2 regions of the Rothia sp. LK2492 genome follow, and region 2 is predicted to be linked to the other one. Evidence: predicted binding sites of a transcription regulator. Region 2 holds the regulator's gene; the other holds the start of a gene.
What was found. The regulator LexA, encoded in region 2, represses DNA repair genes until DNA is damaged. The targets are predictions, from matches to a motif close to TCGAACANNTGTTCGA.
Positions count from the first base shown of each region.

Region 1: a site for LexA is predicted at 2,404-2,419, ahead of VVR27_RS05805 (tyramine oxidase subunit B). Genes of this name have one in related genera too.

Region 1 is NZ_JAYWLX010000004.1:49,121-56,274, reverse strand. Features, by position in the region: gene VVR27_RS05810 (M13 family metallopeptidase) at 1-953, shown strand, start outside; gene VVR27_RS05805 (tyramine oxidase subunit B) at 1,038-2,222, opposite strand; gene VVR27_RS05800 (sensor histidine kinase) at 2,750-3,988, shown strand; gene VVR27_RS05795 (response regulator) at 4,029-4,691, shown strand; gene VVR27_RS05790 (hypothetical protein) at 4,710-5,624, opposite strand; gene VVR27_RS05785 (M16 family metallopeptidase) at 5,638-6,897, opposite strand; gene VVR27_RS05780 (phosphotransferase) at 6,921-7,154, opposite strand, start outside.
Region 2 is NZ_JAYWLX010000002.1:341,737-348,890, reverse strand. Features, by position in the region: gene VVR27_RS03745 (histidinol-phosphate transaminase) at 1-488, opposite strand, end outside; gene VVR27_RS03740 (LysM peptidoglycan-binding domain-containing protein) at 526-1,134, opposite strand; gene lexA (transcriptional repressor LexA) at 1,354-2,067, shown strand; gene VVR27_RS03730 (ATP-dependent DNA helicase) at 2,139-4,172, opposite strand; gene hflX (GTPase HflX) at 4,172-5,773, opposite strand; gene VVR27_RS03720 (class I SAM-dependent methyltransferase) at 5,964-6,572, shown strand; gene dapF (diaminopimelate epimerase) at 6,625-7,154, opposite strand, start outside.

The DNA.
Region 1 (7,154 bases), on a different contig from region 2:
ACTTCCCGCCGGCTCATAAAGAGAAAATGCTGGCCCTGGTGGACGACCTGCTAGAGGCCTACCGTCGGTCGATTACTGACCTGGACTGGATGACCAATGAGACCCGCGAGCGCGCTCTAGAGAAGCTGGGCAAGTTCGTCACCAAGATAGGTTACCCCGATAAGTGGCGTGATTACTCAGAGCTGAGCCTGACCGATGATCTCTTTGAGAACCTGCGCCGCTCTGCTTTCTTTGAGCACGAGTTCCAATTGGGTCGCATTGGTCAGCCGGTGGATAAGACTGAGTGGCTGATGACTCCGCAGACCGTCAATGCCTACTACATGCCCCCGGCTAATGAGATTGTCTTCCCGGCAGCGATTCTGCAGCCGCCCTACTTTGATCCCGAGGCTGACGATGCGGTCAATTACGGTGCTATTGGCGGCGTGATTGGCCACGAGATAGGCCACGGTTTTGATGACCAGGGCTCTAAGTATGATGGCACCGGTGCACTGAATAATTGGTGGACCGATGCTGACCGCGAGGAGTTCACCCAGCGCACTGCTACCCTGGTGGACCAGTACAACGCTTACACCCCGGATGGCCTAGATGCTGAGAAGTTTAAGGTCAACGGTGAGCTGACCCTGGGTGAAAACATTGGTGACCTGGGCGGTCTTTCTATAGCCCTTAAGGCATATAAGATTGCTCTGGAACGCCAGGGGCTGACCCTTGAAACCGCCCCCGAGATGGACGGCATGAGCGCTACCCAGCGGGTTTTCTACTCCTGGGCGCAAGCATGGCGCATGAAGACTCGCCCCCAAACTGCCGAGATGTTCTTGGCAGTGGACCCCCACTCCCCCGAGAAGTTCCGCGTCAACGGCGTCGTGCGCAACATCGATGAGTTCTACACCGCCTTTGATGTTCAGCCGGACGCCAAGCTTTACCTGGCACCCGAGGATCGCGTGCGCATCTGGTAGCGAACCGACGCTTCTGCTGATATAAATCTAAGGACGCCGCACACTAACTGTGCGGCGTCCTTTCACCTTAAAAGCGAGGGCAGGCTATGCCATAGCGGGTGCGTCCCAGAGGTTCAGCACGGTGCCAACGCCCTTGCGCACGGCGTTGCGGTAGACCACAGTACCCCAGGCGACATCCTCAATAGGCATGCCACCCACGGAGTAGACGGTAATTTTCTCTTCATCATCCTGCGGCTCGGGGTGATTGAGTGCCTCACCCAAATCGCGCAGACGCTCGGCAGGGATCAGGCCGTTGTGCACGCGGTCGTTGAACTTACAACCAATGATTGAGACATAGTTATGGGAGGCTCCGGGTTCGGTTTCTTCAGCCCAAGCGTCGTACATGCCGGCGTTATCGACCAGTAGACGCACGTCGTCTTCAAACATCCCTTCATCCAAGTTGCAGGCAGCGGGCATGGCGAAGAAAGCGCCGGGCTTGACCCATTCGCGGCGCACGGTGGGGTAGGTTTCGGGGTCGCCCACGTGAATGGAGGTGCAGAAGGTAACGATGTCAGAATCGCGCACAACCTGCTCCAGTTCCTCAACCACTTCCACAGTTTTGGTGGGGTACTTATCCTGCACCCATTCGATGAAGCTATCAATACCCTTGGTGCTGCGCCCCAGCACCTTAATGTGCTCCACGGTGGGTCGGGCATCGATCAGGGCAGCTACGGTTGCCTTGGCAATGACGCCGGGGCCCAGCAGACCGAGCACCTTAGCGTTTTTAGGGGCGTAGTGGCGGGCGCCGACGCCGGAGGTGCAACCGGTGCGGTAGGCAGAGAGCAGGTTGGCGCTCATGTAAGCAAGAGGGGCACCAGTGACGGTGTGGTGCAGGGCCAGCATGAGGATGGAGCGGGGTAGACCCTGCTCGCGGTTACTCACATTAGAGCCGTAAGACTTCACGCCGGTCATGCGGAAGGAGCCGCCCAGGTAGGCGGGCATGGTGACAAAACGGCGGTCGGGGCCGTCCGCGGGCATACCCTCGTGCATGGGATTGATAGGGAACTGCACCTTGGAACCGTGGGATTCACCCAGGTGACCTGCCATGCGGTAGTCGCCGCGGGCGTGTAACGCCAGGGTTTCTTCCATGGCATCGATACAGGCGGTGACATCTTCAACGCCGGCTGCAATCATGTCGGTTTCGCTGAGATAACGGAACTCTGCTGCGGGGTAGCCGGGGTTCAGTTCAGCATCGACGGCTGCTTTGAGGTAAGCATCGTTAGTGGGCAAGCGGGGGCACCTCGTGATTGTGTGGTAAAGATTTAGACGACTTAATCTACCATCTTTGAAAGCGGGAGATAAGAGAGTTTCTAGGCACAGCGACCACTCACCTTCTGGTCGTAGAGGTATGCGAGCAGAGATTGCTTGTTAGGTGCAGAAGGCGGAATCTACAGATATTGAACTTAAGTATAAAAACAAGTATTCCACCTCTGAACTTTTGTATAGGTGCTAGCGGGACTCGTTATTTCACAATAGATAACGGAACAACAGTTTGACTCACACCACTAAGGACTCCAAACCATGAAGAATATCCGTAAGGTACTGGCAGTTACCTCTATCGTCTCAGCTCTTACCCTCGGCTTTTCGCCTGCGCATGCTACTACTTTGCCGCAGGATATTGAGGATACCCACGCTTCCTCTGCCTCAGCATCTAGCATGTCTCCTACTTTCTTTCATTGGCTTTGCAAGTCAGGAATATGTAACTAACCCTCATACATTTCGAGGTAGCACTGCACGAGGGTTGATAGCATAAACCCATGACGACGAGCCTCACTAGTGTTTCCAGTAAGAAGTGGTTTCCCCTTGGCCCTTACCTGAGGGCGCTGCTTATCTGCCTGGTATTTATTTTTATTGCGGTCGATTTATCTTCGGGAGTCTATGAAAATACAGATACGCAGAATCGTGTATGGGCTGTTGCAATTGCTTATCTGCCCGTTTTTTTGATGGGATTCGGGCTCATGCCCGGCATTTATGGCTGGTATTTTTCTCTTGCCAACATCACGGTACTTTATAACGATTCCAGTTTCGTCTGGGCTGGGTTCTCATCGGCGTCAATTCTGGTACCTGTGTATTGCGCTTACCTGGCTACAAAACGTCAGGTCGTGGCATTCGGTATTGTCCTGTGTGTTTTTGTTGTGTATCCGGGTTGGGGTTCAAATACATTGGATACTCAGTTCATAACAACCTCATTAGCAGTTTTTTCATACATCACAGGGCTAGTACTCAGAAGGTTCCGGCTTCAACGGGAAAGAGACCAGCAGAAGATTATCTCCGTCCAGGAAGCCCAGCTCCAGGCACGGAATGAGGAACGCACCCGCCTTGCCTATGAACTGCATGATATTGTCGCTCACGAGGTCACTGTTATTGCTATGCAGGCTCGGCGTGCGCAGTTTGTTAAGGACCCAGAGAGCACCGCCGCTATCCTGACTGGGATCGGGAACTCTGCGAGCCAGGCGCTCGAGGACCTCCGCAAACTAGTGACTGTCCTTAAATCCGAGAAAAATGACTCACTGAACGCCGAGCTACCCAGCGCTCCCCAGGCGGAAGAGAATTTGCTGCTGGGCGACGCCTCTCTTTCAGGGGAAACCACATCGGCTCTAGCCCTGACTTACGATTTACATAAAATATCTGATGCCCTAGAAAATGCAGGCTTTACTGTTACGCTGACCGCTGATGGGGATGTAAGCCTTATTCCTTTGGTATCTCGACAGGCGCTAAGACGTACAGCTCGTGAGATAGGGACCAATGTTCTCAAGCATGGTTCCCCTGAGGGATCTGTAAAAATTGACCTCACAGTGGGTCAGCGTAACGTCACGCTATCCTCAGAGAACGTCATCTCTCATAACGAACCCGTTTCTTCATCTTTGACCGGGTTAGAATCATTGAAGGCTAGGTTTCATGATTTGGGTGGAACATCGTCTTATCAAAATGACCACGGTGTGTGGAAGATTCAGGTGAGCCTTCCCCTGCCTAAAACAGTGACCAAAGCTTTTTAAGCTGCCGCTCTAGCTTGTACAGACAGTGAAGGAACCATTGATGGTTAAAGTCCTCCTCGTAGATGATGAATCCCTTATTCGTAATATTTTGAAGGATTATCTTTCCTCCGATGAAAGCCTGGAAGTGGTGGGGGAAGCTTCAAATGGCAAGCTGGCAATTTCACAGGCAAGGGCCCTACAGCCAGATGTAATTTTGATGGATATGCAGATGCCTCTGATGGACGGTGTCGAGGCAACCCAGTATATTCATCATTCTTTCCCCAACATACGAATATTGGGGCTGAGCACCTTTGCAACTGATCGCTATGTTGTTGAACTCTTGCGGGCAGGTGCCTCGGGGTACTTGGTAAAGGACTCCCGCCCCGAAGAGGTCACCAGCGCAATCCACACCGTTCATGACGGAGGATCAATACTGTCCCCCGAGGTTACCCGCTATGTGGTGCAAGGGCTTGAGCAGTCAGTTCCTGCCGAAATTTCTCCCGACGAAGAACTCATGTCAGTTCTTACCGCGAAAGAAATAGAGGTCATTGAGCTTCTCGCGCGCGGTCTAAATAATAAAGAGATGGCCGCAGAACTTTTCGTTACTGAATCCACCATTAAAGCGCGTTTTGTGAAAATTATGGAAAAAATGCAGGTGCGCGATAGGGTTCAGATTCTAGTTAAAGCTATTGAATACAACCTAATCAACCTAAAAACCTGGTAACCCATAGCTTTGCTATTTTTAGCCGAGATCGATTCCTAGCACAGCCCCGATAGGGTAGACGAGTCCAGCAAAGGCTGGGGCAAGATCTTCCAAGCTAAGGCTGTCGATGCGGTGCATATCTAGCAAAGCGTCAACACCCCAACCCATCACGCTGTACTGCGCTAAGAATCTCGCTAAATCGTCGGGTGCCAGATGCGAGCGGCTAAGATTGCTGAACGCAAATTTTTTGACCTGCTCAAATTCCGTCTCGCTATAAGTTTCAGGAATATTGACGATAGCTTGCGCCACGCTCCCTAGAATTTCTAATGTCTCTTTGCTTTCATCGTTGTCTCCGCTGAAGCTCCAGATGATGTGTGGTTTGCCTTCAATCAATGCGCGCATCGGCTGAAGGTTAATCCCGGCAGGTAGCCATGATGCTACGAGAGGATTCGCTGGGTTCATAAGCAAACACATGGCCACAAAGGTTTCAAGGCTCCCCGCCTTGGTTGCTGGCTCCGGGCCTGTGATAATGATGTGCTCTGTTGAGCCCTGCTGGTAGCGCTGGAGGTTAGCGGTCACTTCCGCTACCTGAAATGCAGAGGGTTCAGCAGGCTCGGGAAAGCTCTGAACCACAGTTTCAGGAGCAACAATAGCCACTGTAGCTTGAGCACTGGCAGTCTCAGCCTTTTCATCGAGAGTTTGCATAAAGTACTGCACCCAAGCCTGTGCATTTGCTGGGCTGAGCACAAAGGACGCTGACCCCGCCTGCTGATCATTGTCCTGCTTAGTCAGTAGCGGCTGGTTACCAACACTTTGGTTGGTCTGCTCTGTCGCTGCTGTCACGGCTTCTGCATAGTTTTTGCTAGCGGTAGCAGGCCAGCCGATAGTTATAAAAGTATGCTCTGACCTGTGATCACTAGTAGCAACGAGAGTGTAATTCTTTGGGGTAAACATAGTGGTATTCCTCTTAGAGGTTAGTGCCAATTACTAAGGACGCGAGGACCTGGTTTTCAAGGGTAACGGCAGCCTCGTTGGCTAGCTCTCGTACAGCGTCCAACTGTTCTTCTACGCCACGGAGGCGGTCTGTCAAGGCAGGGATGTAGTGGGGATCGCGTCGAATAACAGCATCACGAGCCATCACGCGCGAGACCTTCTGATCGTTAGAAGTGTTGCTTTCCAGTCGAAGTATTGCCCGCTGGGCAGCACGTTTCATAGCGCTATCCGGGGCTGTTTTGACTGAACTAAACCGATCGGCAGGGTCAAGCGGGACGTTGGTATCATCAACCAGAACAAACAGGTCATCGTAAGGGGTATCAGCAACCCCAAAGATACCTGCGCTGGCATCCAAGGCTCGCACACCCGACAGGGTTTCTGCCACCAGCAAGGTACCTAGTAAGAGGGAGCTGATTGTATCTGTATCGACAGTGCGGGTCACTGAAATCCTTCGTGAACCCCACTCTACAGGCTGCTCCAAATAGTTGGTGACACTCTGTTGAATAGACTGCCCAGCGCCTTTCCTCTGACTTATTTTTACCAAAGAACCACTGTTTTCTGGGCAAGCCAACCCTAGTTTAGCTAGAGCGCCTTCAACATAGCTGAATACTTGTTCAGCAGGCAGGGGACTAAGAATGACTAGAGCAGATTCATGCAGCTGGTAATAACGCCGATGGATGTCGATGAGGGCGGCAGTGCTGGCTCGGTCTCGGAGATCCAGGTCGCCGCTACCATCATGCCCGTTGGCATAATCAAACCAGAACTGTCCGGTAAGGTGCGGCCATGGGAGGACTCCGCCGGGTGCTTTAGCTAACCTGTTAGAACGTTCGGTGGCTACCGCTTGAATCTGGTCGTCAAGCTGATGGAGCTTGAATGCAGGAAAAAATACCTGTTCCAGGAGTCGTTGTAGCGAGGTTTCCAGGTAAAACGGGCTGCCTGTCTCGTAGAACTCAGTGTAGTCCATATGCGTATTACCGCCGAGGATACCTCCCTCACCTGAAATAGCGGCCGCCCTCTGAACGGCGGTTGAACCATGAGAATCCTGATAAATCATATGTTCAATGAGGTGGAAGAACCCTTCTTGACCAGGTTCCTCATCCCGCATACCAGCAGGTACTGCCAAACTGATGGAAAAGTTAGCTGCTTTTTGATCGTGGATAGCGATAACGCGTAATCCTTCGATCATCAGCTCTTCACACCCGTGGCTACCCAGGGATGTACGGCTAAAACTCATAAGAAGTTACCTTCCTTTCGTACCTATCGATCAAGGTAGTTAGTGGCCAAGCCGATGAGAAGCTGGGCGGCTTGAAGATTTGCCCCCGCATAATGATGCCAGTCATAAGCATGATGAATGAGACGGAAGGCGATAGCCGAATTTAAATTATTTTCCGTAAAGTCCCCATACCCAGTAAGAAACCCTTGCTGAAGATCGGTTAGTTTCAGTCGTAGGTTGGGGTAGAAAGCATACAGTTCAGCGAACTCCCCTAGAAC
Region 2 (7,154 bases):
ACGATGTTGGGTCGATGCTCCTGAATCTGATCAAGGGCCGACTCGGTGGATAAGGAATAGTCCTCAGCCCTGTAGCCGGCAATAAAAGTAGTGTTGGTGCCGTCCGCGAGGAGGGGGTACATAGAGTAGGTGGGCACAAAGCTCATGACGCTTCGCCCGGGGCCGCCAAAGACCTGCATGATTTGCTGCAAAATTTCGTTGGAGCCATTTGCTGCCCAAAGATTCTCTGCGGTCAGACCGTGACCAAGGTAGCTCGCTAATTCCTGGCGCAGCGATGAGAATTCGCGATCGGGGTAGCGGTTGAGCGTGAGGGCTGCAGCAGCTACATCGCGACTAATCGCCTCTACAACCTCACCGGGCATGGGATGGGTGTTCTCATTGACGTTGAGAGTCACGGGCACATCAATCATGGGCGCACCGTAGGGTGAACGGCCCCGCAGATCATCGCGCAGAGGGAGGGCAGAGAGAGAGTCCATAGAATTAGTCACCCCACCAGTCTAGCCGCGCTAGCTCATATCGAACATTTTATTTCGAAGTGTAGACCGGTACCTCAAGCACCTGGCCAGGCTCAACCCGGGCAGTACTCAAATCATTGATTTGCATAATGTGGTTGATGACGTCTCGATTGTCCTGGCCCGGGGCAACTTTTGCGGCAATGGACCAGAGTGAGTCACCGTGCATAACCGTCATGGTAGAAATAACCTGAGTTGCCATTTCTCCGGTCGAGCTCTTCGCTTCGCCCGGGCTGATGAAAGTCAAGGCTCCCAGCACGATGAGGACAGCAAGAGTCAGCGCAGGGATGCCGCGGAACACTAAGCGACCCTTACGTGTTAAACGCACGGCTCCTCCTAGAAAACCACGCTTCTTCTGTTTGCTTACTCCCTGAGAAGTCTGTGCTGCAGAAACTGGGGCAAGGAGCTGCCCCTGCTGGGCCGGTCGAGTTACCGCAGTGTGAGCACCCTGGTGGCGTCTGAAAGTTCCAGGTTCAACGGTACGAATTCGATACTGGGGGGTGGTGAAAGTCGAGTTAGTTTTTGCTCGGGAATGCTGGGCGTCAGCCTGTGCCTGCAATGAGTTGAGGGGCTTCTTCGAAGAAGCAGGAGCCATAAAATCCGGTAGGGCGATAGCGCTCATTTGTCCTTCTCCTAACGACTGCTCAAACATTCAACCCGTGGTCGAATGAATGTTCTAAAAAATCTAGTACTTATGTTCTATCAGAAAAATCGAACATAGTCGAGAAAAATTAGAACAAATGTTTGAATAAACTGTTTTGGTGGCATACTCTTAGAAGACCACCTAGATCAGTAGACAACAGGTGGCTGACATTTTAGGACCAACAGAGACGAGCACACCGTGAGCGAACGCACCCAGCACACTCCGGCCAGCCCTAGAAATAAGGGATCTCGCCCGCTTACTGCCCGCCAGAAAAATATTCTGGAGGCCATTTCAGAGGCCATCGACGAGCACGGTTACCCGCCATCTATGCGCGAAATTGGCGACCTGGTGGGATTGGCGTCTCTTTCTTCGGTGACTCATCAGCTGACCCGTCTTGAAGAGATGGGCTACATTCGCCGTGACCCCAAACGTCCGCGCGCTATCGAGATTCTCGGTGAGGGAGAGCAGGCTGAACCAGCTGCAGAAACGTCTGTGCTACGGCTACCCCTCCTACCGACCTTCGAACAGAGCAGCGAAGACTTAGCAACGGTACCTCTGGTTGGCCGTATCGCAGCTGGCTCACCGATTGCCGCCGAACAATCAATCGAAGACGTCATGACCCTGCCCCGTCAGCTGGTGGGAAACGGCGACCTCTTCATGCTAAGGGTCAAGGGCGACTCCATGGTTGACGCCGCTATCTGTGACGGTGACTGGGTCGTAGTCCGCACCCAAAATACCGCTCAAAATGGTGACATCGTTGCAGCCCTCTTAGAAGACGAGGCCACGGTCAAAACCTTCCGCCAGCGTGACGGTCACACCTGGCTTCTGCCCCAGAACACCCAGTATGAACCAATCCTGGGTGACCGAGCCACCATCATGGGTAAGGTCGTTTCGGTTCTGCGCAGCCTCTAACGCACTGAGTACCATCTCATACAAAAAGGGCTAGGTCATGCTGACCTAGCCCTTTTTATATACCCCTACCCTTAGTGGGTCTCAACAGTCTGCGCCAGACGCTCTAAGGCGCCCAGCACCACGTCCTTATTCTGGGTAACCCAAAAAGGCGGCAGCGTTTTTACCAGATAACTACCGTACCGCTGGGTAGCAATTCTCGAATCTAGAACCGCAACAACACCGCGGTCGTTGACTGAGCGCACCAGACGTCCAGCACCCTGAGCCATACGAACAGCCGCGTGAGTGGCTGATACCGCCATAAAACCGTTACCGCCGTTCTGGGCGACAGCACGAGAACGTGCCTGTGAAAGCGGGTCATCCGGCCGAGGGAAGGGGATACGATCCATAATGACCAGGCGGCAGGAATCCCCCGGGGCGTCCACTCCCTGCCACAGGCTCATGGTTCCAAAGAGGCAGGAATTTGTATCTTCCACAAATTCCTTAACCAGTGCTCGCAGAGATGATTCTCCCTGTAAGAGGATGTTGAGGTCAGTTCGCTCACGCACGTATTCGGCGGCAAGTTCAGCACCTCGTTTAGAAGAAAAGAGGCCCAGCGCACCGCCGCCGGAGGCAACCACCAGCTCAACGATGCGGTCCAGCTGTTCTGTTGATACCCCACGTCCGGGCTTGGGTAGGTCTGATGCTAGGTAGAGAACCCCCTGTTTGGGGTAGTTGAAGGGCGAACCCACATCGATAGCGTCCCAGCGCGGTGCGCCTGAACCCATCAGACCCAGGGCGCCAGCTGTTGCTTCGAAGGACTCCCCCAGTGCCAGCGTTGCCGAGGTGAGCACCACGGTGCGACCGTCAAAGAGACCTTCACGCAGGTAACCCGCAACCGAAATAGGGGCGATATTGAGGGTTGCAGGATCATCATCGGAGGCCGCCACGTAACCACGCCCCGGCTCCCACGAGCCTTGGCGGGACACCCAAATTACCTGGTGTTGAGGGTCTGCCTGCAGCATTTTCTCGGCGGTGTCGTGTACCTCGGTGAGGCTAGCCCGCGTCATCTGCCGGCCAGCATCGGCATCCTTTTCACCCGCCTTGGTATCAGTCAGCGCAGAACGAGCGGCATCGCGCACCTGCTCCATGGCCGCAGCGACGCGGTCAGGCAACCCTCTGGCCATCAGTTCAGCAGGTACGCCATTGAGAGCATCATCCAGTTTCAGAGCTGCTTGTTCTAAGGCTTTGTGATCGGCTGTGGTGTGTTTGCGGATGCTGCGAGCAACCTTGCTGACCATGAGAGGTGAAAGCCCGCCGGTCACCGCACCGGTCACTCGGTCCGCGAGTTCGTGAGCCTCGTCGATAATAACAACCTCGTGTTCAGGCAGAACGTTGACGCCCTCAAAAGCGTTGATCGCCAAGAGCGCGTGGTTGGTGATGACGATATCTGCATCGGCTGCCTGGGTGCGGGCATTTTCGCTAAAGCATTCCTCAATGAGGGGGCACTTACGTCCCAGACATTCCGAGGCTGTTACTGAAACCTGCCGCCAGGCGCGGTCACTGACACCGGGAAGCAGCTCATCGCGGTCGCCGGTATCGGTGGTCTGCACCCAGGAGCGCAGGCGGAGGATCTCTTCACCCAGTTTGCCGGTAGCGCCAGTGGCAGCATCCATTTCGAAAAGGGTGTCACCGTCGTCCTCAGGGTAGCCGCCTTCAACCTTGTGCAGGCAGGCATAGTTATTGCGGCCCTTGAGGATGGCTACATCAGTTTCGTGTTCGGGCTGATCCCCCAGCGCCTCGAGAAGGCGCGGGATATCTCGGTGTACAATCTGGGACTGTAGCGCCAGAGTAGCGGTGGCAACGATGATGGGTTTCTCGCTGTGCTGGGCCGAAACAATGGCAGGGACCAGGTACCCCAAGGACTTACCCGTGCCGGTTCCCGCCTGAACCAGCAGATGCTTTTCAGTTTCCAGCGAGCGGGCAACGTGTGCTGCCATGGTGCGCTGGCCGTCCCGTTTTTGGCCTCCGCTGCGCTCAACCACTGTGTCAAGAAGTTCTAAAGCAGGTTTAGCACCGGGCAGGGTTTCTAGTTCCTGCCCGGTAGGTGCACTGACGATTTCACTCATTAACGGATGGTTTCGACGGCGCCAGCAGCCACCGCCTCATCGATTTCGAGCTGCAGAATTTCAAAGAGGTCATCATCTAGAACAAACTCCGATAGTTCTGAGGCAACCTCATCGCGCACTAGCGCTTGAACGTAGGTTCCATCAGAGACAAAGGCAGTGCGCAGGATTTCGGCGTCCCACTGATGCAGACGGGAAACAATCTCACCGTGGGAATAGGGCACCAGCAGGTTTAGTTCGATGGAGGGGCGAGGAATGGTGTCAGCAATTTTCTGCTGTAGCTCCTCAATCCCTTCACCGGTACGGGCAGAGACCACCACGTGGTTAGGTTCGCGCTGACGCAGGCGTTCAACTACGTAGGGGTCCGCAGCATCAACCTTGTTGAGCACGATAATCTCAGGAATATTCTGAGCCTCAACCTCTGTAATAACTTCACGCACCGAGTGAATCTGCCCCTCGGGATCAGGGTGGGACACATCGACCACGTGCACAATCACATCAGCATCCGCCACCTCTTCGAGGGTGGAGCGGAAGGCCTCTACCAGCTGAGTGGGCAGTGAGCGTACAAAACCCACGGTGTCAGAGAGGGTGTAGCCAACCCCGTCCGGGGTTTGCGCCTTACGCACAGTGGGATCAAGGGTAGCAAAGAGAGCGTTTTCAACCAGCACGCCAGCGTCCGTTAGGCGGTTAAGAAGCGAGGATTTACCGGCGTTGGTGTAGCCGGCAATAGTCACCGAGGGCACCCGGTTTCGCTTGCGGTTAAGACGCTTGGTTTCGCGGGCCGGTGCCATCGCAGCGATTTCGCGCTTGAGCTTAGCCATGCGGGCACGCAGGCGGCGGCGGTCCAGCTCAATCTTGGTTTCACCGGGGCCACGTGAACCAATACCTTCACCACCGGCAGCACGGCCACCGGCCTGGCGAGAAAGGGAAGCACCCCAACCGCGCAGACGTGGCAGCATGTACTCCAGCTGAGCGAGCTCAACCTGTGCTTTACCTTCACGGGACTTAGCGTGCTGGGCAAAGATATCCAGAATCAAAGCGGTTCTGTCGATGACCTTAACCTTGACGATATCTTCAATAGCACGACGCTGGGACGGGGCCAGCTCGGCGTCCACAATGACTGTATCGGCACCCGTCGATTCAACGATATCTTTGAGTTCAAGTACTTTACCGGAGCCCAAGAAAGTACCGGGATCCGGCTTGAGGCGGCGCTGTACCAGGCCGTCTAGAACCTCAGAACCAGCGGTCTCAGCCAATGCGGCGAGCTCTCGCAGAGAGTTCTCTGCCTCAGCCAAGGTGCCTTCACTCCAGACACCTGCTAGCACCACGCGTTCGAGGCGTAGCTGGCGGTATTCGACTTCAGTGACATCCTCAAGCTCGGTAGACAGACCGGCCACGCGGCGTAGCGCACGGCGTTCTTCAAGATCCTGCTGTTCGCCATCGTAGGAGGAGTGTTCGCTCTGGTTGTTGGAAAGCTCGCGAGCGCGTTCGCCCAGCACGTTACCGCTGCTTTCTGCCCTACCTAGCACCTTGTCAACGGTGAGGCGGAGCTGCTCATCAGATGGCAGATGTGCGGTCTGGCTGGGGTTTGCGTTTTCGGTCATAGTGCCTTTCTCAGGTTTAGAAACTGTGTTCTATTCTACCGGGGTGAGAGCGCTAGGGGCAGTGGGTGCGGGCTAAAAGGTGGGGGTGTTCTTTGGTGGCTTAAGCCCCGTGCCTACCGGGTATCGTATTGTTCTCACCAGAAAGTCTCACCGTCTACCTGGTGGGCTGGGTGGCGTAAAATAGTGGTCTATGAGTTCAGCACACTATTTTTCTGAAAACCCCACCGGCGACTTCACCCCCAAGCCTCTCTCTGTTGAGCTGGCAGGGCAGAAAGTCACTGTGATGACAGCGGGCGGTATTTTCAGCCCCGGTGGCGTCGATAAGGGTACCAAGATTTTGCTGGACGAGGCTCCCGAACCTACCGGCCACCACCTCCTGGATATTGGGTGTGGTTGGGGCCCCATTACCCTTACCCTAGCGATGCGGGCACCAGCAGCTGCGGTCTATGGCGTTGATGTGAACTCTCGTTCAGCCCAACTCACCGAGATGAATGCAGCTAGGCTGGGGCTGTCCAATGTGACGGTGGGTAGCCCTGAGTCATTACCCGAGGATCTCACCTTTGACACGATCTGGTCTAACCCTCCCATTCGGGTGGGTAAAGAGGTCTTACACGACATCATGCATCGGTGGTTGCCCCGGCTCTCCCCCGGTGGATCTGCCTACCTGGTGGTCCAAAAAAATCTAGGTTCTGATTCTCTGCACAAGTGGCTGAGCGCTCAGTTCCCGGCCTTGGAGGTTAGCCGCTACGCTACCTCCAAGGGCTTCCGCATCCTGCAGGTACACAATCCCGCAGAATAACCATGAGAGTTTGAGCGGCCGCGTTCTAGCAACCGCCACCCCTCGTTTTTTCCTAGCCGAGAAGGATTTTACCTACCATGGTGGCGGGCCCGGCGAGGACGACGTGTTCGAGTTCGTCCGGTCCGAGCACGAAGGTAACTGCTAAGGTGCCACCGGGAACACGCACCAACCACTCATCAGGGGCGTCGTCTCCGCCCCAGAAACGGGTGGCTGCTGCAGCTGCGCAGGCGCCGGTGCCGCAGGAGAGGGTTTCACCGACGCCGCGTTCGTGGACGCGCATGCGGATTTGGCCAATGTTTTCGGTGGCTGGGTCGCCGTCTTCTGCTGAGATTTCTTCGGGGACCACAAATTCGACGTTGGTACCTTCAGGTGGTCGGGGTGCAACTTTAGGGGCTTCGTGCAGGTTGAGTCCATCCAGTTTGCCGTCGGTCCCTAGCATGACCACGGTATGGGGGTTACCCATGGTGATGGAGAGTGCGCCGCGCGGGGTTTTGAGGCCCTTAGCGGTCACCTGGGCGTCAGTGCCGTTATCGCGTGCCATGTCACCATTGATAAAGCCCCAGGGGCCCATATCGATGGCGT